DNA from 2 places in the Paenibacillus sp. MER TA 81-3 genome. Region 2 is predicted to be linked to the other one. Evidence: riboswitches for the same ligand, from Rfam matches in the RefSeq annotation. Region 2 holds a riboswitch; the other holds the start of a gene.
The links. Region 2 has a riboswitch for cyclic di-AMP ahead of M3650_RS10240 (TrkH family potassium uptake protein). Riboswitches for the same ligand answer to the same signal wherever they lie in the genome.
Positions count from the first base shown of each region.

Region 1: linked by a shared signal. The riboswitch ahead of M3650_RS02765 (CAP domain-containing protein) and the one ahead of M3650_RS10240 (TrkH family potassium uptake protein) in region 2 are both predicted to bind cyclic di-AMP.

Region 1 covers NZ_JAMAWB010000002.1:112,080-122,834, forward strand. The annotation lists partial or broken gene arsB (ACR3 family arsenite efflux transporter) at 150-1,060, opposite strand; gene M3650_RS02765 (CAP domain-containing protein) at 1,131-1,862, opposite strand; cyclic di-AMP (ydaO/yuaA leader) riboswitch at 1,869-2,001, opposite strand; gene M3650_RS02770 (class I SAM-dependent methyltransferase) at 2,090-2,902, opposite strand; gene M3650_RS02775 (tagatose 1,6-diphosphate aldolase) at 3,163-4,197, shown strand; gene M3650_RS02780 (DUF1361 domain-containing protein) at 4,686-5,306, shown strand; gene M3650_RS02785 (hypothetical protein) at 5,303-5,620, shown strand; gene M3650_RS02790 (TrmB family transcriptional regulator) at 5,700-6,482, shown strand; gene M3650_RS02795 (endo-beta-N-acetylglucosaminidase) at 7,203-10,025, opposite strand; gene M3650_RS02800 (class III extradiol ring-cleavage dioxygenase family protein) at 10,469-10,666, opposite strand; gene M3650_RS02805 (hypothetical protein) at 10,667-10,755, opposite strand, start outside.
Region 2 covers NZ_JAMAWB010000006.1:133,360-144,114, forward strand. The annotation lists gene uvrC (excinuclease ABC subunit UvrC) at 1-1,824, shown strand, start outside; gene M3650_RS10220 (phosphoenolpyruvate hydrolase family protein) at 1,922-3,121, shown strand; gene M3650_RS10225 (Tm-1-like ATP-binding domain-containing protein) at 3,228-4,436, shown strand; gene M3650_RS10230 (phosphoenolpyruvate hydrolase family protein) at 4,457-5,290, shown strand; gene M3650_RS10235 (CPBP family intramembrane glutamic endopeptidase) at 5,515-7,206, opposite strand; cyclic di-AMP (ydaO/yuaA leader) riboswitch at 7,447-7,605, shown strand; gene M3650_RS10240 (TrkH family potassium uptake protein) at 7,664-9,022, shown strand; gene M3650_RS10245 (potassium channel family protein) at 9,061-9,729, shown strand; gene M3650_RS10250 (GntR family transcriptional regulator) at 9,809-10,216, opposite strand; gene M3650_RS10255 (hypothetical protein) at 10,361-10,755, opposite strand, start outside.

The sequences.
Region 1 (10,755 bases), on a different contig from region 2:
ACTTCACCATATGCGCAATTTTTAGGTATCAGCACAGAAACTTGCCATTACTTGTCCGTTTCTGCCGTTTCCCATCTGGCTTTTGCAGGATTTGCCCGCATAGAAAAAATATATCGTCTTTTTCGCTGTCATTTCGATTTCCTCACTCTCTATGGATGTTTTGATTTGGTTGGGAATAAGGATTGCATCCGCAGAGCGATCCGAACTAGTCCGATCATGACCGGAACTTCGACCAATGGTCCGATGACCGCGGCAAAGGCTGCTCCAGAATGGATGCCGAATAGACCGACAGCAACCGCAATCGCCAATTCGAAATTGTTGCTGCCTGCCGTGAATGCCAGTGTAGTCGACACCGGATAACCTGCTCTGATTCGTCTTCCTAGGAAGAACGAGATGAAGAACATCAAAACGAAATAGAGCAGCAGCGGAATCGCAATCCGGACAACATCGAGCGGAAGGCTGACGACCATGTCTCCTTTCAAGGAGAACATCACGACGATCGTGAACAGCAAAGCGATTAATGTCAGCGGACTGATGCGCGGAATGAACGACTTTTCATACCATTCCTTGCCCTTCGCCCGCACCAACACGAACCGGGTCAGCACGCCTGCCAGAAATGGAATGCCCAAATAAATGAATACCGATTGCACAACCTCAAGCATCGTAATCGATATGATGGCTCCTTCCATTCCGAGCCACTCTGGAATAACAGTCACGAATACATAAGCGTAGATAGGGAAAAATATCATCTGAAATACGGAGTTGAACGCAACTAGCCCTGCAGCATATTCCGTGTCTCCCTGCGCCAGATCATTCCATATGATGACCATTGCGATGCAGCGTGCGAGGCCAATCAAGATGAGACCAACCATATATTCAGGATGGTCGGGCAGCAAAAGAATCGCCAGCAAGAACATGAGAAGCGGGCCGATAATCCAGTTCTGCACGAGTGATAAGATCAGCACCTTAACGTCTTTGAATACACGCCCCATCCCGGAAATATAGAAACGATCCCGACGCCAAGCGCCATAGCGAGAAAGATCCATAACGTCAACTGCATCGTTTTCCGTTCACGAGCGCAAAATAAAGCCTGCAGATTGCTCTGCAGGCTTCGGCTTCAAAGTTCGTCATTATCCTGTAAATTCTTGTACCCACTCACCATTGTAGTATGCAACGCCGATTGAAGTATAGCTTGCGTTCAGAATGTTTTTACGGTGACCTTCACTGTTCATCCACGCATTCATTACTTCTTCCGGTGTGCGTTGTCCTTTGGCAATGTTCTCGCCAGCGGTACGATATTGGATCCCTTTGGACTGCATCAGATCGAACGGAGAGCCAAGGGTCGGCGAATTATGATCAAAGTAATTGTTGTCGTACATGTCTTTCGCCTTCACCATTGCGACATTAGTAAGCGCCGCGTCCGATTTCAATGGCTCAAGTCCTGCTTTGGCACGCTCTTGGTTCACTAAATCAACCACTTGCGCGGCGAAATCGGAGTTAGCCGTCACGCCTTGATTCGGATTTGCCGTACCTGTTGCAGGTGTTGTTGGTGCTGGCTTGCTTGGCGCCGGAGTAGCCGGTTCAGGCTTGCTCTTGTTCGGTACCGCAGCATCTGGTTGTGTGACTACAGGCTTCGTATTAGGAAACAGCTTGTTCAACATATCGGTCAAGTTCTGATTGTTCTGCTCATTGCCTTGCAGCATCGTATTGAAATCGAAGCCGGAGCAATCGATGTTCGTCAGATTTTGATTAGGTGCTTGAGCTGCAACATTCAGCGGAGCGGCCATTGCCGAACCTGCTGCCACGACTGGTGCCAGAACGAGTGCTCCCGTGATAACGACTTTCTTGAACGTACTTTTCATTCAGATTATCTCTCCCTTTGCAGCCTACGAGGTTAGCTGACGGGTTCGGGTCAAAGAGGATTACCCCTGCCGCATCTATGCGACTTCACCCCAATGTGTGGTTCCCCCGTGCTCAGATGAGCTTCGGCCTTATTTTTGGTACGTTCAGATCGTAACACGGATTCCCGTTCGATTCATTTTATATTTAATGTTATTTAAAGAAAATATAACCATCTGAGAAGTTCAGCCTATACTTTTTTCCCTATATACAACAAATGAGACGAGGTTCCTAGGATGTATGGACTGTCTGCTGCATCCATAACAATTTGCATGATCGATTGAAACGCTGATTCCCCTTGGTCGCGCCAATATTGCCAGTGCTCCGGCTTCATCAAGCCCGCAATGCTGCCCGATCCGATGAGCTTAACTTGTTCGAACCCATGCGCTTCCATAAACGGCTCAATTTCTTCTATGGGAAAATAATAGGCTCCCGTAAACCTTCCTTCGTCGCTATGATTGAAAATTCCGGTGCACATAAACTCGGTCAGCCCTTCTATTGTGTCATTGGGCTTCCAATGCTGCGGATATAACAGCGAAGTTGCCACGTGCCTCATTCTCGGCATGAATGCGACGAAGACAAGGCAGCCTGACTTTGTCACACGATGCAATTCCTGAGTAGCGCTAACCCGGTCTTCCTCCTGCTGCAAATGATACAATGGGCCTAACATCAAAGAAGCATCGAATTGCTCATCGGCATACAACTGCAAATTTCTCGCATCGGCAACGTCAAAGCCTTGAAACTGGCGCTCAAGCCCGTATTCCCGTACCTTCTCTCGTGCGCTTTCGACCAGCTTTGGTGTAATGTCCGCCAATGTGATGTCATATCCGGATTTCGCCAGCTCTATCGCATATTTTCCGGGACCTGCCCCGATATCTAGGATGTGTCCTTTTTCCGGGAGGTGCGATTTAATATAATGACAATTGACCGTGAACTCCAAAGGTTCCCGCTCGAGACGTCCCCATTCGTCGAACGAAGAATAATAGTTTATCATTTGACTCATCTACATCCCTTCCCCCTTATTGTCCGATATATCAGTTGAATATAGCACGCAGTGGCACATTCTTACAATTCATTTCTAGAGCTAACGTCACCGTTTCAAATGGAGCTGGAAGCAGAGTCACAACGAAAAGACTTGAATTATTGTTGAAAATCGTTCATGAATGTTCTGTATTTGTCATTTTTTCATCATGAAACGTTTCATGATGGGAATATTGATGTAATGAAGTAGTGAAGGAAAAATGTACGATTGGGGTGCTTGGTATGAAAGTCAAGATGACAAAAGGCAAATACGAAGCGTTAACACGCTTGTCGGACGAACACGGATTGGTCATTGCAACAGCGCTCGATCAGCGCGGTTCGTTGAAGAAGTCGCTGACCAAGGCGCTCGGCCACGAAGCCGACGTGAAGCATGTGGAAGAATTCAAGGTGGCCGTAACCGAGGAATTGACCCCATACAGCACGGCCATTCTGCTAGATCCGGAATTTGGCTGGAGCGCAGCGGAAGCGCGTGATAAGCAGTCAGGACTGCTCATCGCCTACGAGAAGACCGGTTATGACGCTACCGTCCAAGGGCGCCTCCCCGACTTGCTGCCGGAGTGGTCTGTTCGCCGATATGCGGACAAAGGCGTAGACGCCATCAAAATATTGATGTACTACGACCCAGACGATGCGGCGCACATTAACGACCAGAAGCACGCGTTCATCGAGCGTGTCGGCGCCGAGTGCAAGGCGAACGATATTCCGTTTTTCTTCGAACCGGTCACGTATTGTGACGACATTGCCGATGCGAAGGGTCCGGAATACGCTAAGGTGAAGCCGGACAAAGTGAAGAAAAGCATGCGCGAATTCACGAAGCCGCAGTATCACCTCGACTGTCTCAAGGTCGAAGTGCCGGTCAACATGACATACGTGTCTGGCACGGCAGCGAACCGGGGCCATGAAGCGGAAGCGGTATATACGCGCGAAGAGGCGCTGCAGCACTTTAGGGATACGGCGTCAATTGCGACGGTTCCGTTTATTTATTTGAGCGGCGGCGTCTCGAACGAGGACTTCATTGAGACGCTGGAGTTCGCTGGCGAAGCAGGCGTTCCGTTCTCAGGCGTGCTCTGTGGCCGCGCCACTTGGCAAGACGGCATTGCCGTGTATGGCGAGAATGGCGATACTGGCCTGCGCGCATGGCTGAAGGATGAAGGCGTGCAGCGCATGGAGCATTTGAATCGAGTGCTGCAGCAAGCGGCGAAGCCTTGGTGGACGGTGTATGGCGGCAAGGATCAGATCGTCATTACCGAATCATAAGAGCACTGCAGGCGATTGATTTAAGACTGCCCCTGTCCAAGACGGACAGGGGCTTTGCTGCGTCGTTCGGTCCTCATCGGCACACATCAGCATCTTGCTGTGGAGATCGAGATGTCGGTAGCAAAAAACGGCGCGTTGCCAATCCGAAATTCGGAGATTTGTTCGGATATTCAGGAATATTCGATGTCGAGTATGTATATATAGAACCTGCGCACATACCCCAAGATGTCCGGCCCGTTCGGGAAGAGATGCGGGAATGAAACGTCAGATTCACATCAACTCCACATTACAAAATGTGTAAGTGTCCTGTAAGGTTCATAAATATCATTTTTTAAGCCATTTTGCTACAATATTTGTGTATCGTGCAGCCATATTTTCAGCGTAGGATGGAACAACAAGGGCGGACACTCACCTCGTGCTTATACATGCGATGTAATCGGCTTGACCTCATCTGCAGCAGTCCCGGATCAATGTAAAGGAGGTTTCTTATGGATGAACGCGCAAAAGCACGACTTTGTTTTTTCGCCTATATACTGATGCTTATCATTTTTGATACGGCCTATTCATTTATGATTTTAAATATGTTTCTGGCTTTTGCCGCTTTGGAGCTTGCTTTTTTATTGCCCTTATTTAAAGCAAAGAGCAAGCGGGAAATCCCCGTTAGTGCCGCTTTTTATATTGTTTTTATACTGTTATCCCCTAATGTCCTTTACGTGATAACGGATCTCATTCATCTCAAAATTTTTGAGTTTAATTTTAAAAAAGGTTTGATTGTTGAGGAATGGTGGAACTTTTTTGTTTTAATAAGCGGAGTAGTATTGGCTATTTATTATTACATTCTTATGTTAAAACAGATTCACAGTCTTATCTTACATATAAAGTGGAGCAAGACGATCCTATTGGCTTTTATAATCCTGTGCAGCATTGGGGTCTACATAGGAAGATTTCTGCGTTTTCACTCTATTCATTTATTTGCAGAGCCATTCTCGTTAGTCAGTCAGGTATTGAGTTCAATCAATGGGGATTCTTTGCTATTCATAGGTTGGATGAGTATGCTGCAGTTCATCATGTGGTGGTTATTTTCAGATTCAAGGCGGAATTCGTTATGAATGACACTTACACTTGGTTATTTACGGTATGGATGATCACGATAGGTGTTGTTATGTTATTTACACAAGTTTACGTTTCAAGACTGCTGTATCGTTATGAAAAATCTGTGTTGTGGGGCTGTATTGGGTTTATACTGTTGTTTGGTCTTAATATGTATGTTTATCAAATTATAAAATTAGAAAAACGTGCAGGCTATGCTTTTGAGCGATTAGATCCGCAAGCTCGAAAAGTTTGGAGACGAGTTTATGTCCTCATTCTTATACAATATTTGTTGTTCTTCGTCTTTTTTGGGTGGCTTTCATCTCCCGGATAATTGAACAATGTATTGATATACTAAAAGTAGTATTTTAAAATAACACTATAATAAACATTTCAAAAAGGAGGCAACTCATTTGATTGATGAACTTCGGAAAATCGGTTTATCCGATCTGGAAGCAAGATGCTACTTGGTACTGCATGAAGTACCGAACATATCGGGTTATGAGGTGGCCAAAAAAGTATCTGTATCCCGCTCAAATGTGTATGCGGCACTCCGGTCTTTGACAGACAAAGGAATGTGCCGGGCGGTTGAAGCCGAACCTGTTTTATACGGCGCCGTGCCCATTGAGCAGCTCGTTCGACTGCTGAAGACGGATTTTGAACAGACAGCCCACACGCTGCTGGAGCAATTGCAGTCCCCTCCACGGAAGTCCGCGTCGTTCTATAACTGGCAGGGCGATAAAGCGCTGGAAACGACCATTCGACGTTTGTTGTCCAATGCAGATAAAAGCATCGTGGCGGACATATGGGCGGAAGATGTAAGCTGGTTCGAAGAGTCGCTGCTGGAGGCGGAACGACGGGGTGTTGCTGTAACGGTTATTTCTACCGGCGAATGCCATACCCGATTAAAGCATGTTTTGGTGCATAGGCGGAGCGAAGGGTGGAAGTATCTGGAACCCAGACGTTTTTCCATTCTCTGCGACTCCCGTTCCGCGCTCATTGGCAGCTTCGGCAAGTCACTCAAGCTGTCCGCATTGGAAACCGATCATCCTTCCGTGGTCGAGCTGCTGCAAAACGGCTTCTATCACGACGTCATTATGGATCGGATTGAGCGGGATTTCGGCAATCAATTGGCAGAGAAGTATGGGGAGCACTATGACAAGATCATCAATCCTTACAGGGAAATCCTTGAATAACCTTCGGTATTCCCTCTTTTTTTAACTGAATCATAATAGTATTTATGAATACGATTATTAACAAGGAGAACTCTATATGCCTACTGGGTATTTGATTCAGTCGATGGAGGCGTTCATTTACATCAGGGCTTTGCATTCTGGTCCATGTCCCTCTGCCTGATCACCAGGACGGGCAGCCTGTTTTGGCAATGGTATATGATGCGTATTGTAAAGAGTTCTTCCATGCAATACGGGTTGTCTAAGAGGCACAGGGCAGCGTGACGGACGTGAATGGAGGGGCGTTTACTTGAGGCGCTTCAGGCATCATTGCCGGTAAGATCATTAGGCGAGACCGCCGTTCACACGCTGGCCTCGCCTTCTTTTTGAACATAGTAGAGCAAATGCTGAGCTGAGGGCTGGTTCGTGCCTCCGAGTCTAAGCTTGCATTGGATTTCGTACAATGGATTAACGCGTATCCTCTTTCCGAAGAAAGTTCCATTGGATTTCATCCAGTGCTTTGCCCCCATTTCGCACCAATCGCTGAAAAACAGCTCAATCCACTGTACAAAATACAGTCCACGTGCCGACTAACCGTCTAATCCGCACATTTGACTGTATATTTTCCAATGGAGCTCACTTCATGAAGCTTACTTCAACAGGAAACTAATCTAATTCATCTTATATTAGATCCCTGCCCTGATATCACGGGATAAAGCGGCCTCTTTCGAAATCGTGACTCCATTATGAAAAATGAATCCAATCGATATCACAAATGCCCGCATCGCGCACTTGCCATTTACGGATATTCGAATTCGTGAATGCAATGTGCAGATTCTGCTTGCCTGTCAGCCGTTCCGCCAGCTCTATCGTATATTCCTTGTAGAACGGAGCCAGCTTGCCATCGTGCAGCGGAAGCTCCATATCCACTACGGCTTTGCCTTCCGGTCCGCCAAGCATCATTTGCATGCGTGTATCTTCGGTCAATACCGCAGCGCGAACTGTAATCCTGCATACGCCCTGCTCGCCGAAGTCAACATTATCGAACGCCATCCAATCGGTAAAATGCAAATCACGCACATGAACGTAGTTGCCCGGAATGAACAGACCGTTGGAACGGTCGTACTGTTCAGCTTGCAGCGACACGCCTTGCTCCGGTGGCGCAACAGGTGCGACAACCTTGACGTCGACACGGAACGATATGCCCGCTTCGCCCATCACTTCCCCAGCTTGCGCAGTGACAGACGCGGTTCCTGGCGCTATGGCTGTAAGCTGACCGCGTTCATCTACCTCTACAACCTTCTCGTCGCTGGAGCTCCAGGTCAATGCCAGGTTGGACGCCGTAGCAGGCGTAACACGGACATTCAAATAACGGGACCAGCCGGCCTCAAGGACGATATCCTCTTCCGCATTAAACTGCGGCACGATGTGCTCTGCTGGAATAGGCTCATAGCTGTATTCAGCCCGTTCCCCATCTCCCCACTGCCAAGTGATGACGGAGGCCTCGCTCTCCGTGCCCTCGACGTTCACAGCCACTGCTTCCAACGTAATCGTCTCTTCCCCGTGGCGGTCGATCGATTTCACATAGTAGACGCTATCCAAGATGCGGCCAATCGCTTCACGTTCCCCATCGCGGACACGATACAGATCATAATACCATGTGTTATCGGTATCGCAATCTTCAGCAAAATCCCACGACAGATAGAAAGATGCCTGCTTGTCGTCGAAGAACGCCTGAGCAACCTTAAATTGAGATGGAGCCTTCGGTGCCGGTATCCCCGCGCCTGCGGTCAGCTTCAACTCGCCAAGATTGACCTTCACTTCTGCATCCTCGCTCCAGGCAGAAGCGATGCGCATACCGATCGCTGCAATGCTTCGTCCTTTATATGTTCCTAAGTTAGCTGTCACCGTCGTCCAATCCTTGCTAACACCTGCACCGCAATCGACAACGACCGGAGTTGCAGGTTCGTCTGTGAAGAATAGAAGCGCCTGCACGCCAATCGCATTCGCAGGGATCTCCATGCCCGAACGTCCTTGATGCGTTACTTCTGTCTTGTACGTGAAAGTCAGTTCCACATCTTGTTGAACCGGCAATTCGGTTTTGAACAAGCGGATATCCGTTGCCATGCCGGCGCTCAGTACGCCCTCGGCCTTTACAGAGGAACCTCCGTTCCATGCCGTGCCATAATCGTAATCGACCGCCAGCGGTTCCCCTTTCGATGCAGTCCACCACTGCCATGTCGGCAAAATATCTTGCGCGCTCATGTTGTTCCAGCCTTTGGCGGATGCCACCCGTCCATTCAGGAAGAAGGATAAGCCATGACCGTTGTTGAATCGCGTCGCAAAAGGATAGTTACCGATAACGGAACGCTCCGCAATAAAGTGCGCGATACCGTCCCAACTCTCGGATTCAGCGCCGATGGCCCGACCGCTTTGCGCAGGATTGCCATTCCCTCCGGACCAATACAGCCGCTCGCGGTGCTCGACGTATTTCTGCATGTTCGGGTCCGACGGATTCGGCGCTCTATGCCATACCATATCCGTACCGAACAGGGCCAAGCTGGTGCGTGGCGTACGGGAAGCATCTTCACGGAACACCGTCTTCAACTCGTTGCCGCGTTCGAAGCGGAACTTGTCGTTCTCGATGCCCGAGTACAGCGCTTCAAATGGATCCAGGCCGATTTCTCGAGCATAGGAATTGCTGTTCTCCAACCGTTCGGGCGTGTACGCATAGTTGATGAAAATGCTGTCGTTCGCTTTGCGCCCATCTTGCTGTTCCATAACCCAAGGAGCATTCTTTTCATTGAAATAGTTAATGTATTGCAGCTCCCCCGTTGGGCTCAAACAGTCATAAATGCTGACATACATGCCACGATCGCGCAAATATTTCAGCATCTCTATCAGCTTAATGGCATGCTCTTCGCTAATGGCAGCTTCTTGGTTGATGAAGTAGCCATCGAACCCGAAGTAATGAGCCATCTCAACCATCTTATCGGCAATCGGGAACCGACCGTCTTCCGTCACTTCAACCAGTTCGCCAAAGTCAATGTTGCGCGGCCAGAACCAGCAGCCCAGGCTGATGACGCCGTTGCGGTGCGCCGCATCCGTGTAGGCCGGGTTAGGAATGTTGACGACTCCATATTCATGCTCCCCTTCTTCTGTCGGCGAGCCGTACACCGGCAATCCGTGCCAAGAAGCATAAATATCTTGATACTGCCAGAACTTCAGAATATTGCGGCTAAAGCTGTCATTATACCGGTAGGAGCTGAACCACTCTTCCTTGTCATAGTCGGCAGACAGGTTCATTACCTTCGCCGCAACAGTCAATTCCGGACGAGCCTGCGTTGGCTGGAATGGCTTAATCCGCTTCGCAAGCGGCACTCTCGAACGGAAGTACGGCGCATATGGGTCCGTTCCCGGGGACCATTCTCTTAGCTCCCGGGCATTATAGCCGTGCAGATAAGGTTGTTCCGGTCCGCGCGGGGTTTCTGCGGCTGCCGCCCAATTCAACGCATCTTTCTTGTCATTCTTCGTGATGTTCATAGCAGATGTTGGTTTCCAATCCATAAAACAGTACCTCTCTTCGTGATATGATGTTTTCTAAGAAATGAAAAGGGTTACATGCTTAATCCTAACAAAAATATTGCAAAAATCAAATCAAAAAGCATTTCCTACCGGATTTAAGCGTATATAAGTTTCCGTTCAGTTCGCCCAAAAATACATATACCCCCGACTCTGTCGGAATGAAAACCAGCGGACTCCTTCGTAAACCTTAGAACCTTTGACCACTTTGCCATGTTCCAACCTTCTTTCTCTCTTGATCATTTTCTCATTTATGAGGATTTCTTCGCAGTATCGATCTGCAGCCATTTCTTTGAAATGCTGGATAGCGTGCCATCCTTGCTGTTGCAGCATCTCCAGACGCGCGAGAGTGAATGCAAGATTCGATGTCGAATCACTTCACTTTCTGAAATCGCTTCGTGATCAAAAGGGATATTTTTGAACAAACTCTAAAACTGCAAGGAAAGGTAGCTTAGCACCCTGTCATAGCTTCGATAAATTACTTGTGCCTCATCTTCCGGATTCCCGCTGCCAAGTGCGATAAAAAAAGGAACGAAATGCTCGGCTGTCGGTACCGCAAGCTTCGCATGCGGGGCAAGCTCCTCGTAATTGAACAGTGCTTCGTAATCCTTGTCTTTTTTTCTCAATTAGCCAATCATCGAATTCGAGCGAATATGGTCCAATCCCAGATTATGAACCGTGACGCCGCTGCCAAGAATGAGTACCCCTTCTTTCC
Region 2 (10,755 bases):
GCGAAGGTGTTGAAGAACCGGGTCCGGTCCTACTTCTCCGGCAGCCATGACGGCAAGACGCAGCGCTTAGTATCTGAAATTCGCGACTTCGAATATATCGTCACTTCCAGCAACATGGAAGCTCTTATATTGGAATGCAACCTTATCAAGAAGCATCATCCTCGTTATAATGTGTTGCTGAAAGACGACAAGACGTTTCCATATATAAAAATTACGAATGAGCGCCATCCGCGGCTTGAAGTGACACGGCGCGTGTTGAAGGATAAGGCCAAATATTTCGGGCCCTATCCGAACGGCTTTGCCGCCCAACAAACGAAGAAGCTGCTCGATCGCTTGTATCCGCTGCGCAAATGCAGCACAATGCCAGATCGGGTGTGCTTGTATTACCATATTGGCCAATGCTTGGCACCGTGTGAGTATGAGGTGACCGAATCAGAGTACGAAGATATGGTGCAGGAAATTTCCAAGTTTTTGAGCGGCGGTCATGAAGAAATTAAAAAAGAGCTGCGTCGCAAAATGGAAGAAGCGGCAGAGGAGCTGCAGTTCGAGCGGGCGAAAGAGTTCCGTGATCAACTGATGTCGATTCAAGCGATAATGGAGAAGCAAAATATTAACACGGCGGATCAACTGGATCGGGACGTGTTCGGTTTTGCCGTGGACAAAGGCTGGATGTGCGTTCAGATTTTATATGTTCGCCAAGGCAAAATGATCGAGCGCCATGCGACGAAATTTCCGTTTTACGGCGAAGCGTACGACGATTTCATGTCCTTCGTTACGCAGTATTACAGCGAAAACCCGGCGCTCCCAAGGGAAATTCTGCTTCCGAACCCCGATCCGGTCGAAACCGAGGAGTCCGTGGATGCTGCGGAGCCTAGTGAATCGCTTATGCCAGTGACTGATGTTGAAGTGTCGGAGGAGAATAAAGCAGGCGCGGATGCACTGCAGGAATGGCTGAAAGTAAAGGTTCACATTCCTAAGCGAGGCTTGAAGAAGCAAATGATCGGCATGGCGATAGAGAATGCCCGTGTCACGCTGGATGAGAAATTCAAGCTGCTTGAACGCAGCGAGGAACGGACGCTAGGGGCGGCCGAACGGCTCGGCGCTGCGCTTGGCATCGGCTCAGCACGCCGCATCGAAGCGTTTGATAACTCGAACATCCAAGGGTCTGATCCAGTCTCAGCGATGGTCGTATTTATCGACGGCAAGCCGGCCAAGAAAGAATACCGCAAGTACAAGGTACGGACAGTTCAAGGTCCGGACGATTATGAGACGATGCGCGAAGTGATTCGCAGACGGTATGAACGGGTGCTGAAGGAACAGCTGGAGCAGCCTGATATGATCGTGGTTGACGGTGGCAAAGGCCAAATGTCAGCCGCCTTGGACGTACTTGAGAACGAGCTGGGCTTAGCCATTCCGGTATGCGGCTTGGTGAAGGACAACAAGCATAAGACGGCGCAGCTGATGGCTGGCGATCCGCCAGAAGTCGTTCCGCTTGGACGCGACAGCCAAGAGTTCTATTTGCTGCAGCGCATTCAGGATGAAGTGCACCGCTTTGCCATTACGTTCCACCGGGAGCGGCGGGCGAAATCGATGGTTACGTCTGCGCTCGATTCCATTCCCGGCATCGGCGAGAAGCGCCGGAAGATGCTGCTGAAGCATTTCGGTTCCTTGAAGAAAATACGCGAGGCTGCGGTCGAGGATTTCCGTCAGGTTGGTATCGGCGAGAAGCTGGCGCGAACGATATTGTCCTCGCTGCGGGATGAGGAAGAACAGCACGAGGCAGTTGCGGATGATGAGCCGTACGAAGAAAAGATCAGAGAATAAGTGAGCAAAGGCAGCTTTGTGGGGAACTTCCTGCAAAGCTGCTTTCAGGTTTAGATGGATTTTTACCTCGGGAGAGGGTCCGAAAGGGTGTGTTTTCGTGTATTTTGATCGCGATACAATAAGGAATCAGCTAAAAGTACAATTAAAAACAAATGGACATATTATTGGCGTAGCGTCTGGAGCAGGCATTACAGCCAAATATGCGGTAAAGGGCGGAGCTGATTTCATTTTAGCCTTGAACTCAGGACGTTTTAGACAGATGGGATTGAGCTCCCTTGGAGGATTACTGCCATTTGCTAACAGCAACGAGCTAGTTATGGAATTTGGCTCTAGAGAGATTATTCCTATCGTAAGAGACGTTCCTGTCATCTTTGGACTCTGTGCGACCGATCCAACCATTAACTTAGAAGATTATATGGAAACCATTCGTATGAAGGGCTTTTCTGGAATAAATAACTATCCAACCGTAGGATTAATGAACGGGCAATTTGGTGAGGCTTTGAAGGAAGAGGGGAATTGTTTTGAAACAGAAGTTAAGGCGATCAGAATAGCGAATGAGAAAGATCTGTTTTCGATTGCTTTTGTATTTGACCAAGAGCAGGCACGAGACATGGCTGCTGCTGGCGCAGATATCATTTGCGCTCATTTAGGTTTTACAAAAGGCGGTATTTTGGGCGCGAAAAAAGTTTTATCCTTAAAAGCTGCTGCAGAGATGGCGAGAGATATTTTTCGTGCTTGTGATGAAATAAATCCCGATGTATTGAAGATGATCTATGGCGGTCCAGTCAATACACCTTCCGATGTGAAGTATATGTATGATAATACAGAAGCTGTAGGGTATTTGGGTGGTTCTTCATTTGAACGAATTCCTTCTGAAGCAGCGATTACGAAAACGGCTATCGATTTCAAGGAGGTTGGACTTACTGAACATGACAAGCTCCTTCATAAAATGCTTGAGGGTGTGACCAAGCACTATGATTATGTTCAATTCGTTAAAGAGTATGTAGCTGCGAATTACATGAATGAGATTTCTTTTGCAGAACTGGCTTTGGTAGCTCATATTTCAAGGACGTATTTAAGTTATTTGTTCAACAAAGAAGTTGGATGTACGTTTCCTGAGTATGTAACAAGGTTTCGAATCAATAAAGCAACAGAGTTAATGAAACAAAATCATATCGAGTTATCTGAAGTTTCCGAACTTGTGGGATATAATGACTACGCCCATTTTAGTAAAACGTTCAAGAAACAAACGGGGCTTTCCCCCCGAGAGTATCAACGACAGTACAAAAACACATAAACACCATACAAATCTACATGAATCATCAAGCATAAAACTCTATACTTGAATTGTAAGCCGGCTTAGTAGTCCTTCATACTTCCACTTTTACGAGGAGGTCATTATATTGAAAACAGTTGCGATAGTCGGAACATTTGACTCCAAAGGAAAAGAATTTTCTTTTGTGAAAGATATTCTGCAAGGTCTTGGGTTGAATACGCTTACCATCCACAGTGGAGTATTCGAGCCCATGTTCGTCCCAGATATTTCGAATGAGGAAGTAGCCAAGGAAGTTCATGCAGATATTCGTGAAATCGCCTCCAAAAAAGACAGATCTTTAGCAACGGAAATTCTTGCAAAAGGTATGGAAAAACTAATTCCCAGACTATATGCGGAAGGGAAATTCGACGGAATCATCTCCTTTGGCGGTACCGGCGGCACATCCATTGTAACGCCGGGAATGAGAGCGCTGCCAATAGGTGTGCCGAAAATAATGGTGTCTACCGTCGCTTCCGGGAACGTCTCGCAGTATGTAGGGACTAGCGATATTATGATGTATCCATCCATAGTCGATGTATCGGGGCTGAACTCGATTTCAACGAAAATCTTTACCAATGCAGCCCTTGCGATTGCAGGCATGGTGAAATATGAGGTCGATTATAAAGTTGAAAAAAAACCGCTTATAGCCGCTACCATGTTTGGACTTACAACCCCTTGCGTCAACCAGGCTAGGGAGTACTTGGAGGCACATGGGTATGAAGTGATTGTGTTCCATGCCACAGGTACTGGCGGCAAAACGATGGAAAGATTAATTGAATCTAATTTCTTCGATGGCGTGTTGGATCTCACCACAACAGAATGGTGTGATGAACTGGTAGGCGGTGTGTTGAATGCAGGACCGCATCGGCTCGAGGCAGCCGGGCGCTCTGGTGTGCCTCAAGTTGTTTCGACAGGAGCATTGGATATGGTCAACTTTGGGCCGTTTGACACGGTGCCGGAGAAATTCCAGGATAGAACTTTTTACAAGCATAACCCGACCGTGACTTTAATGAGAACGACGGTTCAAGAAAATAAAGAATTAGGCAAGATCATATCCGAAAAATTAAATAAGGCGACCTCTCCAACCGCATTAATGCTGCCTTTAAAGGGTGTTTCCGGGCTGGATGTGGAAGGACAGCCTTTCTATGGAGCAGAAGAGGATCGTGCCTTATTTGATACGCTCAGAAATAATATTGACCGAAACGCCGTAGAGCTCATCGAATTGGACTATGACATCAATGATAAACATTTCGCTTTAGCGGCAGCTAAAAAGTTAATCGAATTGATGCAAAAATAGAGAAATGAGGAGGAAGCAAAATGAAACAAACTCGTCAAGAAATCATAAACCAATTGAAAGAACATGTAGCTAAAGGTGAAATGATTCTAGGAGCCGGAGCAGGTACGGGGATTTCTGCAAAAAGCGGTGAAGCGGGCGGAGTAGATTTAATCATTATTTACAACTCGGGAAGATATAGAATGGCTGGCCGGGGATCGCTTGCAGGATTATTGCCTTATGGGGATGCTAACCAAATCGTTGTAGATATGGGAGCGGAAGTATTGCCAGTTGTGAAGCATACTCCAGTGCTTGCAGGCGTGTGCGGTACAGACCCTTTCAGAATGATGGAAGTTTTCTTGAAGCAGTTAAAAGAACAAGGGTTTGCAGGCGTGCAAAATTTCCCGACCGTTGGCTTGATTGATGGCGTCTTTAGAGCGAACCTTGAAGAAACCGGGATGGGCTATGATTTAGAGGTTGATATGATTCGGAAAGCACACGAGCTTGATTTGCTTACTACCCCATATGTATTTGATGAAGAACAAGCTATTAAAATGGCTAAAGCCGGTGCGGATATTTTGGTAGCGCACATGGGCTTAACAACAAAAGGAACAATTGGCGCGAAAACCGCATTGACTCTTGAGGATTGCGCTAAGCGCATACAAGCCATTACCGATGCGGGCAAATCTGTAAATCCAGATATTATGGTCATTTGTCATGGCGGTCCGATTGCTGATCCGGAAGATGCTCAATATATTTTCGATAACACCGTTGGTGTGGATGGATTTTTCGGTGCTTCAAGTATTGAACGGTTTGCCACAGAGGTTGGTATTAAACAGCAAGCAGAAGCATTCAAACGTGTTAATTTAAAATCGTAGAATTTATAAACTTTTCAGGGGAAGCCATAGGTTTCCCCTTATTTACGCTTTTGTAGAGTTACTTTCCCTCGCCCATCCATTCGGCTATTAGATTGTCAAAAGTATGGGGCTCCGCAAACATCGGATTATGTCCGCTATGCTCAAAAATCACTTTCTTCACGTTCGCATAAGTGTCATTTATCAGATCCCATAACGAGACCGCAGCAACCTCCGCTTGTTTTGCTCTATGACATGGGTAACATGTTCACTTTGCGTTGATGAAGATTCTTTAAGCCGTATATAATCAGCACCGGCAGTATCAAGTATAGCGCGCCGAGCGCCGAGCCAGACACGGTTCCTCCCAGCAAGTAAGACATGCTCATCAGCAAATTATCCAGCATGAGGTGGGCGAACAATGCGGTCCAGAAGCCGTGCCTCAGCATGATGTACAAGAACATAAAACCCATAATCAACAGTTCAACCGGCCGGGAGTAGAACGGGAATATCGGATAAGTGACATGTCCGAAAGCCCAGATGAGCGTCGGGATGAGACCAGCTATCCATGGATTTCTCACCCAGCGCTGCAACAGTCCCGTGCCGAACCAGCGATAGACGCCTTCTTCCGATATCGCAGCCATCCAAGCGAGCAGAGGATATAGCGCCGGCAGCCTCAAGTTAAGCGGAGACTGTGATGCATCTGTCGTCGACCATGCGCCAAATCCCGTCTCCAAGGCGGCGAAGATAAACGTCTGCACTCCAAGCAAGAGCCCTGCATAGACCGTGCCGAGCCAGAAGGCACGGGGCAGCACCGTACCGAACTCCGGACTGCTCCAGGTTGGCATCAAGCGCCGATGCTTAGACTGATCCCACAAGCGTGTGCCTGCTAGCAAGGAGAAATAGAGCACCACTCCCTGAAGCACTGTAATTCCGCCTTGGACGATCAAAGCGTACTCCATACGGATCTGTGCGGCAGGCACCCCGAGTTGAAGCGAGATGAGGCCAGGCAGCAGGTTCCAGATATGAAGCAGAGAGATTCCGCATGAGACGATGGACAGTGTGATTATCGTACCGGAGCGGAATCGGATAAGCTTGCGGTAACGAATGCACGCGACGAGCGCGAGAATGCTGAGCAGCAACGACATCCATGTATAACCAATTTTATAAATGGACGAAGCGGTGGCGGTCTGCTGCAATTCCTCTGTTTTATAGCTTAGCGGCACCTCCCATACTGGCTTGGCTGTGACGACGTCGTTGTTGTGAAAGTGTACGACGAAGTCAAGCGTTGCGCCGCCAACTTTGGCTTTGGGCACCGTGAACCGTATTTCGTCCTTGCTGTTCAAGCTTTCTTGCTGAATGTTCAACTCGGATGATGACCAGCCCAATTGTTTTATGGTCTGTTCCGCCACGGCGCGATAGTCTAACGTTCGGGAGACGACGGAGTCATCCGCGGCAGTCGTTGGGCGTCCGGTGAAATTGAAGCCGATAATCTGGCCGCTCGTCATGTTGACATCGATGCTCAACACATCGGGGCGGCCTCCGCGTACAACGGAGAGCAGGACTTGATACCTATCATACGGAGCCTTGCGGCTCCAAGGCTGGAATGCTTCCGTCAAACGTTCCTTGCTGATATATCCAGCCAGCGTGGAATCCGTCTGATACACGACTGTCGGGTCAGCACTTCGCAACGTCAGTTCGGATCTCCAAGACTGCTGCTTCATGTACTGAATCGCCTTGTCTACCGCCTCCGTCTTCGTAATCATTGAGACCTGTGCGCCTTCCTCCGGGCTCACCTCGGATTGCAGTAAGGGAATAATAACCTGCACGGTGAGAAACACTATGAACCCAACGATGGAAGCAATAAGTAAAGGCTTGGTTATGTAATAAGAAGGTGCAGCCTGATTATGAGCATCATGGTGTGCTTGATGGGTAAAAGACATCTTTTTTCCTCCATTTAGTCGTATATACGCAGTTCTCTTTTATTATTGTATCCACTTCATTTGTGTAAAGTCCAGCAGAGGAATGAAGCTACGCCTTGATAATGAAAGAGTTCTCGATACATTTCAAGAAAATGGGGTTTTGTAAGCGCTATTTAACGTTATTTTTCAGCCTATTCAACTGAATTTGTTCGATCTCTGACTTTGTGCGCGAGTAGGGAAACGTATATAATCTCGTTATGAATTGCATACATGCCGAGTTTCGTCAATGTACGAAAGCGGGGGAACCGATTAATGGGGTGAATTTCGCGTATGACGGGTCATAAGAACCGTCTGCGAATAGGGCAGCCTGAACGTGCCCGAATCCGTCAGCTAACCTCGTAGGCAAGTGCGTCAGGATACCAGCGATAGCATTGGATTTCCAGTGCTTTTTTTCGTGGACAAAAAGAGGTGACACCCCTTGAAGCTTTCAAGGAAAAATAGGATTTTACATTTAACGCCGTCACGCATACTTGTCGTTGGATTTGCATTAATTATTTTATTAGGCGCATTTCTGCTTATGCTGCCGATATCAAATTCCAACGGACAGCCGCTTTCTTTTGTTGATGCGTTTTTCACAGCAACATCAGCAACCTGCGTGACCGGGCTAGTTGTGGTCGATACAGGCACCAACTTTACGGTGTTCGGGCAAGTGGTCATTATGCTGCTCATTCAAGTCGGCGGGCTTGGCTTCATGACGATGGCGACGTTGTTCGCGCTTGCTTTTAAAAAAAGAATTTCGTTAAAGGAACGTCTTATTTTACAAGAAGCGCTTAATCAAGGCAGCATGGAGGGAATTGTCCGCCTTATCCGCAAGGTGCTGCTGTTTGCCTTCTGTATCGAAGGAACCGCCGCCATTCTGTTTGCGACGCGTTGGGCGTTCGACCTGCCACTCGGACAAGCCATTTATTTCGGGATATTCCATGCGGTGTCATTGTTCAACAATGCTGGATTCGACCTGTTCGGTTCGGTGTACGGACCGTTCTCCAGCTTAACGAGCTATGTGGGAGATCCGGTCATTAATACAGTGGCTATGTTGCTCATCGTACTGGGCGGGATTGGCTTTATCGTATTGTCCGATGTAGTGGATTATCGCCGTACCCGCAAATTGTCGCTGCATACGAAGATTGTTTTGACAATGACCGGACTTCTTATTGTTATCGGCACAGTCGTTATATTCATATTTGAATTTACCAATACACGCACGCTCGCCGGTTTAAGCGGGTGGGAGCAGTTCTGGGCTTCTTTGTTCCAGTCTGTCAGCCCGCGTACGGCCGGCGCGAATACCATCGATATCGGCGCCATGCGCCAAGCTTCCCAGTTTTTTATGATCATACTGATGTTTATTGGGGCTTCGCCCGGTTCAACCGGGGGAGGGATCAAGACAACGACGTTCGCCATTCTTGTCGGTGCGGTCATTACGATGATTCGGGGAAAAGAGGATATCGTCATCTATCGCTATCGCTTGGCGAAGGACAGAATATTCAAAGCCGTTACATTGACCTTGTTGGCGTTGTTCCTGGTCATTATGGTCTCGATGATATTATCGACGACAGAGGACCATCCGTTCCTTATGATTTTGTTCGAGACGACGTCTGCCTTCGGCACGGTCGGCTTGACAATGGGCTTAACGACGGATTTGACCGATTTCGGCAAGGTGCTTCTATGTTTGACGATGTTTGCCGGGCGATTGGGGCCGATAACGCTGGCCTATGCGCTCGGACCGAAGAGCGAGCGGGAACTGTACCGCCATCCGGAAGGCAAGATTACGATAGGGTAAATAGAGAATAGTAATGGATGAAGGAGTTAATAGCTATTATGGAGTTGCAGCAGTTTGCAGTAGTCGGGATGGGACGATTTGGATCGAGCCTCGCCAAGGAACTAGTCAGACTAGGACATCAAGTGCTGGGCATCGATAAAGATGAAGAGGTAGTTGCGGACATGACGGGCATGGTGACCCATGCCGTCGTGGCGGATGCGACGGATGAAGATGTGCTCCGCTCGCTCGGCATTCGCAACTTTGATTGCGCCATTGTTGCGATTGGCGATGACATCCAGACGAGCATCCTGGTCAGTATTCAGATGAAGGAGCTTGGCGTCAAGAAGGTAGTCGCCAAGGCGCTGTCTGACCTGCATGGCCGCGTGCTTGAGCGGCTTGACGTAGATCGGGTTATTTATCCCGAACGAGACATGGGAATCCGCGTTGCCCATCAGCTTGTGTCTCCGAATTTGCTCGATTATATCGAGCTGTCGAAGGAGTACACGATTGCTGAGCTCAGTGTGCCCGGCTGCATGCAGGGGATGTCGCTGAAGGAGTTGAACCCGCGGGCCAGATTCGGCTGCAGCATCGTCGCGCTCAACAAGCCGGAAGGCATCATTATCGCCCCGTCGGCCGAGGCTGTCCTAGATGAGCGGGACATTATGGTCATGATCGGAACCAACAATCAAATTGAGGATTTCGAAGAATCGATTATGTTGAAAAAATAAAGAACACGCCGCCTGTTTGCCCGTCCATTGACGGAGTTAAGCGGGCGGCGTTTTATTTGTCTATGGGATACACAAACTGTCACTCCTGTATGTTCAAAATCATGTTGGCAAGCTGTTGCTTGTCAATTTCCAATGCTCTCGCTTCCTGAAGAATGCGCGGCAGCTCAACCTCTGCGAACTGGGCGCGGCGTTTCTCGCGCACGAGCCGCTTCGCTCCTTGGCGCACGAACATTCCCACACCTCTTTTCTTGTACAATATGCCTTCGTCTACAAGCAAATTAATGCCTTTGGCAGCCGTGGCTGGATTGATTTGCAGCACTTTGGCGAATTGATTGGTGGAAGGCACTTGGCCTTCTTCCTCTACGGCACCGCTCAAAATGTCATTTGCAATCATGTCGGCGATTTGCAAATAGATCGATTTGGACTCATCCAACAGCAATGGATTCACCTCGTTTCGTCCGGTTATCGTACTTACTCCACGCCGCATGCGCGGGCAAGCATTATTTCATGACCGCATTGGTTCATTACTTATGTAACTAACTATAGTTTCTGAAAATAAAAAAAGCAAGAGGCGCGATAACGCCTCTTGCCTGCAGCCTGCCATTGCAACCGTCTGCCGACGAGGCAGCTGTTACAGAAAAATCTTCGTTAAAATGAGCAGCAGCACGAAGTAAAGGGCGATGCTGCTTGCGACGCACAAAAACCGGTTGTCGCGCGTCACTTCCGCCTGCTCCATCGTCTCGGATACCGTCATGATGACGGAGGTGAACCAGACGATGCCCGCGATCGCGAGCGACAGGGAAGTGAAGCTGATGAGCATCATGAGGAAGGCGACCAAGTAGGCCGGACCGTAGGGCATTTGCATCGCAGCCAAACGGACGAGGAACGTCTTCACGTCCGAACGCTGCACGCCCTTCCAGCGGCTCACGAGCCAGAGCGCGCCGAACAAGGCGGCGAGCGTAATAATGTAAAGCAAGACGAGCTTGATAAATAAACCGATAGACTCACCTGCGTTTAGATAAGCGC